Regions from separate parts of the Catenovulum adriaticum genome, predicted to be linked through region 2. Evidence: predicted binding sites of a transcription regulator. Region 2 holds the regulator's gene; the other holds the start of a gene.
What was found. Region 2 encodes FliA, which starts transcription of late flagellar genes. Its sites were predicted from a motif close to CTAAAGNTNNNNNNNNNNNNGCCGATA; they were not measured.
Positions count from the first base shown of each region.

Region 1: a site for FliA is predicted at 1,523-1,549, ahead of OLW01_RS09740 (flagellin N-terminal helical domain-containing protein). Genes of this name have one in related genera too.

Region 1 covers NZ_CP109965.1:2,243,609-2,248,256, forward strand. Annotated here, with positions in the region: gene OLW01_RS09740 (flagellin N-terminal helical domain-containing protein) at 556-1,386, opposite strand; gene hslU (ATP-dependent protease ATPase subunit HslU) at 1,753-3,087, opposite strand; gene hslV (ATP-dependent protease subunit HslV) at 3,097-3,651, opposite strand; gene OLW01_RS09755 (SPOR domain-containing protein) at 3,769-4,308, opposite strand; gene priA (primosomal protein N') at 4,402-4,648, opposite strand, start outside.
Region 2 covers NZ_CP109965.1:1,023,100-1,027,747, forward strand. Annotated here, with positions in the region: gene flhF (flagellar biosynthesis GTPase FlhF) at 1-1,215, shown strand, start outside; gene OLW01_RS04615 (MinD/ParA family protein) at 1,220-2,092, shown strand; gene OLW01_RS04620 (RNA polymerase sigma factor FliA) at 2,099-2,821, shown strand; gene cheY (chemotaxis response regulator CheY) at 2,867-3,250, shown strand; gene OLW01_RS04630 (protein phosphatase CheZ) at 3,272-4,015, shown strand; gene OLW01_RS04635 (chemotaxis protein CheA) at 4,031-4,648, shown strand, end outside.

The DNA of each region.
Region 1 (4,648 bases), 1.2 Mb from region 2:
GTTTTAAACATATAAAACATTTAAAATGCAGGGTAGGTGTTATAAACACTAGCTGATCAGCAAGATATGAAGTGAGCAGTAAACAAAATACAACTATTTATCCGTTTATTTGATTCTGCTGGTTATAGGCGGGTTGCCTAACTTTTTTTAAATTTAACCTTGTCCTTCTTCTTTAATTAGCTGGTTTCAAATAACAAGCTTTCACTTTTATTTACACATATGCTTGGCACAATAAAAACGAACAGCCGTGCTTCTTAATTAGCCCAACCTAAATTCACGTAATAACTCATTAAAACTCAATGTAACGAAAACAGCCGGAGCAAAATGCTCCGGCAAATCGCAACACCAGTCAGGAGAGTGCTTACGAGACAGTTAAGTCAACCGCCAATAACCAAAACCGATTAATAACGATTGACTAAAATAAACGACTAAAACGCGATTTCACTTAAAATAATCATTCTTACTCAAAGAGTCTTCAATGTTTTAATTAAGCAATAAAGGCTTTAGCTTAAAATTAGGTTAGATAGCTTTATCTAACCTTTAATCTATCCATCTTTAACCTAATAAAGATAAAGCCGCTTGTGGACGTTGATTCGCCTGACTTAATACGGTTGTACTCGCCTGTTGTAAAATTTGGTTTTTTGTCAAAGTCGCTGTTTCTGTCGCAAAGTCTGTATCTTTAATTTGCGAACGGGCTGCTGAGACATTTTCAATAACGTTGCTTAAGTTACGAATCGTTGATTGAAAACGATTTTGAAGCGCACCTAAGTCTGCACGTGCCGCACCGATAGTTGAAATCGCTGCATCTATTTTGCTCAGCGCTGCCGAAGCCAGTTGTTCACTTGCAACTGATAAGTCTCCACCGACTAAGCTTGAAGCACCAAAGCTGCCACCCGCTGCTCGTGATAAGTTGACTGAAATCGTTTGGCCGCCATTGGCACCCACTAAGAATTTTGCTGAATAATCGCCTTGCAATAAATCAACCCCGGCAAATTGTGTGGTTGTCGCAATTCGGCTAATTTCAGTTTTTAACGCACTCACTTCTTTTTGTAGTGCGGTTCTGTCTGCTGAGGTATTAATACCATTTTGTGATTGAATCGCTAATTGACGAATTCGTTGCAATGAAGTCGTAATTTCTTGCATTGCACCTTCAGCTGTTTGCGTTAATGAAATGGCATCATTTGCGTTTCTAACCGCTTGGTTTAAACCTTGTACCTGTGTGGTCATTCGGTCTGTGATTTGCAAACCTGCCGCATCATCTGAGGCTCGGTTAATTCTAAAACCTGATGATAAACGTTCAAACGCTGTGTCTAACGCGTTACCTGAACCTGTTAATTGACGTTGCGCATTTAATGATGAAACATTTGTATTGACGAACATACCCATTTTACACTCTCCTGAACTTTTTTCGTTGCTTTGTTTTTTGCAGCTTTGCTGCTTGGTTATTGGCTTATTTATCTGATTTAATCATCTAAATAAACGCTACCTTGTTTTTATTATTATCATCCGCTGACAATTAGGTTATCGGAGTGCAAAGTCGCTTCTTTAATAAAAAAGTGAAAATAAAGGACAAAAAAATCGCTAAAGTTTTTTATTTATCGGTCGAGTAAGGCGAGGAAATAACAATAAAGAAGAAATCTAACTATTTGAAAATTAAGATTAAAAAAAAGAAAAAGCCAATAATCAATGATTATTGGCTTTTTATGAAATTTAGCAAAAACATTTTAAATAAAGTGAGATTAATCAGCTTATTTATAAAATAAATCGAGATAAATCTTCATCATCGACAGCATCATCTAAATGCTTTTTAACAAATTCAGCATCAATTGAGTATGCTTCGCCGCTTTTTTCTGAAGCATCATATGAAATTTCTTCCATTAGCTTTTCCATCACGGTATGAAGTCGACGAGCCCCAATATTTTCGGTTTTCTCGTTTACTTTCCACGCAGCATTAGCAATGCATTCAATGCCGTCTTGGGTAAAATCAACATTAACGCCTTCTGTTGCTAACAAGGCTTTATATTGCTCAGTTAATGATGCTTTAGGCTCTGTTAAGATTCTGACAAAATCGCCCGATGACAACGCACCCAGCTCAACGCGAATAGGTAAGCGCCCCTGCAGTTCAGGAATGAGATCTGACGGTTTAGCCATTTGGAATGCACCAGAGGCTATAAACAAAATATGATCAGTTTTAACCATGCCATGTTTAGTTGAAACCGTTGAGCCTTCAACTAACGGTAATAAATCGCGCTGCACACCTTCTCTTGAAACATCTGGGCCATTGCCTTCACCGCGCTTACAAATCTTATCAACTTCATCAATAAACACTATGCCATTTTGTTCAAGGTTTTCGATGGCCTCTTCTTTTAACTCTTCTTGATTAACTAAACGTGCGGCCTCTTCTTCGATCAGCAATTTAAAAGCCTCTCTTACTTTTAATTTACGTGTCTTTTTAGTATCACCCGATAAGTTTTGGAACATACCTTGCAGTTGATTGGTCATTTCCTCCATACCAGGAGGCGCCATTATTTCAACACCCACTTGAGGCGCAGACACATCAATCTCAATCTCTTTATCGTCTAATTCGCCCTGACGCAGCTTTTTTCTGAAAACTTGGCGGGTTGAACTTGAGCTTTCCTGTGCTGGTGCTTCTTCGCCATACATAGGTTTAGGCTTTGGCAATAAGGCGTCTAAAATACGCTCTTCGGCCGCTTCTTCAGCTCGGTATTTCACTTTTTGAGTCGCTTGTTCACGAGTCATTTTAACCGCGATGTCAGCTAAATCACGAATGATCGTTTCAACCTCTTTACCTACGTAACCCACTTCAGTAAATTTTGTGGCTTCAACTTTAATAAAAGGCGCGTTAGCGAGTTTAGCTAAACGACGTGCAATTTCAGTTTTACCGACACCCGTTGGACCTATCATTAAAATATTTTTAGGCGTAACTTCTTGACGCAACTCTTCTTCAAGCTGCATTCTGCGCCAGCGGTTTCTTAAAGCGATCGCAACTGCTTTTTTAGCATTGTCTTGACCAATTATGTGACGATTCAGCTCATGAACAATTTCTTTTGGGGTCATCTCAGACATAATTGGCTCCTACTTTTTAGCTTCAGTTTTAGTTGAGTCATTCGCATTTAACACTTCAATGGTTTGATTTTGATTAGTGTAAACACAAATATCACCTGCAATTTTCAGGCTTTTCTCTACGATTGAGCGCGCATCAAGCTCTGTATTTTCTAACATAGCAGTCGCAGCAGCCTGAGCAAATGAGCCACCCGAACCAATTGCAATTAAATCTTGCTCTGGTTGTATGACATCACCGTTACCAGTAATAATAAGTGAGGCTGTTTCATCAGCTACCGCCAATAAGGCTTCTAAACGGCGTAGCGCTCTATCGGTTCGCCAATCTTTTGCAAGTTCAACCGCGGCTTTGGTTAAATGGCCTTGGTGCATTTCTAGTTTACTTTCAAAACGCTCAAATAAAGTAAACGCATCGGCTGTACCACCAGCAAAACCAGCTATCACTTTATTATGATACAAACGGCGAACCTTGCGTGCATTGCCTTTCATTACGGTATTACCAAGCGATACTTGGCCATCACCACCTATAACAACTGTGTCGCCACGACGCACTGAAACTATCGTAGTCATAAATATTTTCCTCTTAGTTGAGACTTACCGCCAATCATGGCAACAAGCATAAATAACCCGCCAATGCAGCGGGTTACTTTTATTTATGAATTTAAGATGGGATTGGTTTGCTAAAAATCAAGTCCAAAACCAAATTTGGCACCCATTCACTTTTGCTCTTTGCAACTTGTGCCTATCTGCTTCAGCTTCTCGTTTTGTAGGGTAAGGGCCTAAAACCACTCGATACCAAACGCCATTAGAACCATTGGTTTTTTTAACCATAGATTCAAGCCCTGCAAACGCAATTTTAGCTTTCATGGTATTGGCTTGGCCTTCTACTCTAAATGAACCGCATTGCATTTGATAAGGCCGTGTAGGTTTATCATCCCGTTTAGGTACATCCACTTCAATGGTTTTATTCTCTAATTCTTTTACATATTCCCACTTTTCTTCTGGCATTTTTGGCAACGGGGATTCTTTGCTTGAGTTAACAGGCTCTATGGTTTTTTGCTCTGGCGCTTTGCCCTGAATCGAAATTAAAAAACTGATAAAAGCGCCAATCAAAATAACCACCAACAATAACAAAACAATATTTTTTGTTTTTTTAGGTGCAGGCTGCTGTTGCCTAGTGTTTTTACGAGGTACAGGTTTACCTTTTTTTACATAGTCTCTAGCCATGAATACAAATACAACTCCTACTTTAATTATGTATTATTCTAAAGCGCATTGGGCTTGCTGAAAATAGCCAACGCTAAAAAGATTAAAGATTATTTAGTTCATTTCTTGCGGATCAATATCTAATGTCCAGCGTACTTGCTGACTAAAACTATTTTGCTCTAAGCTCATCACCAATTGCTGCATGGCTGCATTTAACATGCTGCGCTGGATAGATTGAAACACCATCATATGCCTGAATTTTCCTGCTCGCTTTTCCTGAGGTGCTGGCATCACCGCAAATAGGTTTACATTTTGATAGTGAACTTGAATCTGTTCATTAAATAAAGATTCGATTAATTCA
Region 2 (4,648 bases):
AGACGCCATAATCAGCCAGAAGATTCTGCTATTTCGGCTGAAGAAGATGTGCAAGTATCCGATAGCTTACAATCATTATTAATGCGTCAGGCCACGCCTGAATTTAAAAATCAGTATGCAAATAAGCAACATGCTGCTGCTCGAGCAAAAAAAATAGCTCAAGCAGTAGAGCAAACGCAGCTCGATAATCATGAATCTATTAACGATTGGTCGTTAAATCATCAAACAACACAAAGTTTAAGCAATCAAACACAACAAAGCACATCAAATACTGGGCAAACGACAGAACGCGAGCTACAATCGATTAAATCAGAAATGGCGGAACTTAAGCATTTATTAAAGCATCAAGTGTCTGGATTAATGTGGCAAGAAATGGCGAGAAGCGAGCCAACCCGAGCTTATATTGTTGACCGTTTAACTCGAATGGGTATAGCAGCGCAAGTTGCTGAACAAGTTGCTAGCTTTATGCCTGAAGGGATTGAAGACCATCAGGCATGGGATAGCGCGCTTGAATTATTAAGTGGGCAAATCAATGTGACTAATAACGACATTATGCGTCGTGGTGGTGTGGTTGCATTATTAGGACCAACTGGCGTTGGAAAAACAACGACGGTAGCTAAACTTGCTGCTCATTTTGCTAAAAAACATGGCGCAGACTCAGTTGCCTTGGTGACAACAGACAGTTATCGTATTGGTGCTCATGAGCAATTACAAACGTATGCTCGGATTATTGGTTGTCCATGTAAAGTGGTTCGCCATGAAGATGAATTAGCCGACACTTTGCATCAATTAAGAAACCGAAAATTAATCTTAATTGATACTGCAGGGGTAGGCCAAAGAGATGTTCGTTTAGCTGAACAACTTGATAGTTTAATGCGATCAACTCAAATTAAAATTAGAAATTATTTAGTATTGCAAGCAACGTCGCAGCAAAGTGTCTTAATGGAAACCGTGCAACAGTTTAAGCGTACTAACTTAACTGGTTGTATTTTCACCAAATTAGATGAATGCATGAGTTTGGGAGAAATTATTAGTGTTGCCATTCAAAATGCGTTGCCAATAGGGTATCTTACGGATGGTCAGCGAGTGCCGGAAGATATTAAAGCTGCAACTGCGCAATATTTAATCGACCAGGCTGCCGGTTATATGGATGAAAATGAATTTTCTCATCCTCACTGGTTTACAGATAGCTCAAGACAACCTATATATAAATAAATTTATGATATTAAATAACCAGTTAGGTGATCAAGCAAGTGGCCTTCGAACAATGAAACAAAGCGCGAATGAAAGAATTAAAGTAATTGCGGTCACCGGCGGAAAAGGCGGTGTTGGTAAAAGCAATGTGTCTTTAAACATGGCGGTTTCGATGGCTCAGCAAGGTAAACGCGTTTTAGTTTTTGATGCGGATTTAGGTTTGGCCAATGTGGATGTTATGTTGGGCTTGCGAGTTGAAAAAAACTTATCTCACTTGTTAGCTGGTGAATGTGAACTTGACGATATTTTAATTACCGGCCCACAAGGCATTAAAATTGTGCCAGCCACTTCAGGTACGCGTAATATGGTTGAACTATCGACTCAAGAGCATGCTGGTTTAATTCGTTCATTTAGTGAGCTTAAACAAGAGTTTGACGTATTAATCGTCGATACTGCAGCTGGCATTTCAGACATGGTGCTTAGTTTTTCACGCGCAGCGCAAGATGTCATGGTAGTGGTATGTGATGAACCTTCATCCATTACCGATGCTTATGCATTGATTAAAGTATTGAATCGTGATTACAATGTTTTTCGTTTTAAAATTGTGGCTAACATGGTTCGCTCTATGCGTGAAGGGCAGGAATTATTCGCGAAGTTGTCTAAAGTGTCCGATCGGTTTTTGGATGTTGCATTGGATTTAGTGGCTATTATTCCATTTGATGAAAATGTTCGTAAATCTGTTCGTCGACAAAAAACGATTGTCGAAGCATTTCCTAAATCGCCCGCATCTATGGCGTTTAAAACCTTAGCTTCTCGAGCCGGAAAATGGCCAACCCCTGAAAGCGCAACAGGTCATTTAGAATTTTTTATTGAACAATTGGTCTCTCCGGGAGTGTAGTCTGTTGTGAATAAAGTGGCTGCTTATCAATCTGTTAATCAAAAACAAGCATTTGTAGAGCTGCATGCTGGCCTAGTTAAACGTATTGCTCATCATATGATGGCAAGGTTACCTGCAAGCGTTCAAGTAGATGATTTAATTCAAGCTGGTATGATAGGCCTGCTTGAAGCGTCAAAGAATTTTGATGGTAGCAAAGGCGCAAGTTTTGAGACGTTTGCTGGAATTCGGATTCGAGGCGCCATGTTAGACGAAATTCGCCGTGGCGATTGGGTGCCGCGTTCAGTCCACAAAAATAGCCGACTTATCGCGAAAGCGATTAATGATGTTGAAAATGAAACTGGGCGTGATGCGCGTGATATTGAAGTTGCTGAAAAATTAGAGTTAAGCATTAATGACTACCATCATATTTTAAATGATGTAAATAGTGGTAAGATTATAGGAATAGAAGATCTTGGTGTTACTGAAGATGTGATTGGTAGCTCTGATGATAAACATCAAGATGAACCATTTGAAGATATTGCTCACGGTGCGTTTCAGAGCGAATTAGTTAAAGCGATAGAAACACTACCAGAAAGAGAAGCATTAGTGCTCTCTTTATATTATGATGAAGAATTGAATTTAAAAGAAATTGGTGCCGTTATTGATGTGAGTGAATCTCGAGTGAGTCAAATTCATAGTCAAGCAATGCACAGATTAAAAGCAAAATTAAATAGCTGGCAACAGATATAAAAATTATTATTAATCCATGAGATAATCTCAGAGGCGGAGGAAGCTTTGGATACAAATATGAAAGTTTTGGTTGTAGATGATTTTTCAACCATGAGGCGTATTATTAAAAACTTGCTGAGAGATTTAGGGTTCACTAATGTCTCTGAAGCGGATGATGGCGCCACGGCATTGCCAATGTTACAAAATGGCGATTTTGAATTTGTGGTGACTGATTGGAATATGCCAGGTATGCAAGGCATTGATTTATTAAAAGCAATTCGAGCGGATGAGCGGTTAAAAAATATTCCGGTTTTAATGGTGACTGCTGAAGCGAAAAAAGAACAAATTATTGCAGCAGCCCAAGCGGGTGTAAATGGTTATATTGTTAAACCTTTTACCGCTGCAACCCTAAAGGAAAAGTTAGACAAGGTTTTTGAGCGTTTAGCTTAATTAGGTATCAGGAGAACACCATTGTTACCTAATGAACCGTTAATTAGCCTTGAAGACGCAAAACAGTTAGTTAGTTTGCTTGAGCGGGGTGAAAACCAAGCCGCTAATGACATTTTGCAAAAAGTGACACAAGCAACGTCTGAAGAGCTGTTTGCTCAAGTTGGTAAATTAACTCGACAATTACATGATTCTTTGGGCAGCTTCCAATTAGATATGCGCATTGCTGATTTGGCTAATGAAGATATTCCTGATGCCCAAACCCGGCTTGCCTATGTAATGGATATGACCGAAAAAGCAGCAAATCAAACAATGGATGCTGTTGATGCTTGTTTACCAATCGCCTCTGATTTAAATAAGAATATTCAAGAAATTATCCCAACTTGGGATAAATTAATGAATCGTCAAATTGAGTTGAGCGAATTTAAGAGTCTATGTTACAGCGTTAATCATATACTGCACCAGTCTGAGAAAGATTCCCAAAGCCTACAAACTCAACTTAACGAAGTTTTAATGGCGCAAGGCTTTCAGGATTTAACCGGACAAGTAATACGCAGAGTTATTGAATTGGTTAAAGAAGTTGAAGATAACTTGATTCACTTATTAACCGTATTTGGCACACCACAACAAGAACAACAATCACAACCAGCCGAACCAACGACAATAAATAAAGGCGCTGAAGGCCCAATTATCGATGCAGAAGAAAGAACTGATGCCGTGGCGAGCCAAGATGAAGTTGATGATTTGTTATCCAGTTTAGGTTTTTAATAGGGGACGAGTTCCATGAGCTTTGATGTAGATGAAGATATACTGCAAGATTTTTTAGTTGAAGCAGCAGAAATTTTAGAGCAGTTATCAGAGCAGCTAGTGGAGCTTGAGAATAATCCTGAAGATGCGGATTTACTCAATGCTATTTTCAGAGGCTTTCATACCGTAAAGGGCGGAGCAGGTTTTTTAGCAATGACAGCCCTCGTAGATGCATGTCATGGCGCTGAAAATGTGTTTGATATTTTACGAAAAGGCCAGCGCAAAGTAACACCTGAACTTATGGATGTTATTTTACAGTCGTTAGACTGTATTAATTTAATGTTTTCGCAAATCCAAAACCGAGAAGAGCCAGAACCAGCTTCTCAAGAACTATTGGATACTTTACATACGTTAAGTGAACCCGAACGTGAAGATGAAAATACTGCGAGTGCTACAATAGACCCTACTGTGGGTGACTCGGATGTTGAATTGTTTGAGCAGTCCGTGGAGGAGTCGAACTTGCCTGTCTCAGACGTAGCTGACAGCCATTTAGAATCTAATTCAATTGATGAAATTACAGATGATGAATTTGAAGCTTTATTAGATCAATTACATGGTGCAAATAAAGCCCCGGGTGCAAGTTCAAATGAACCA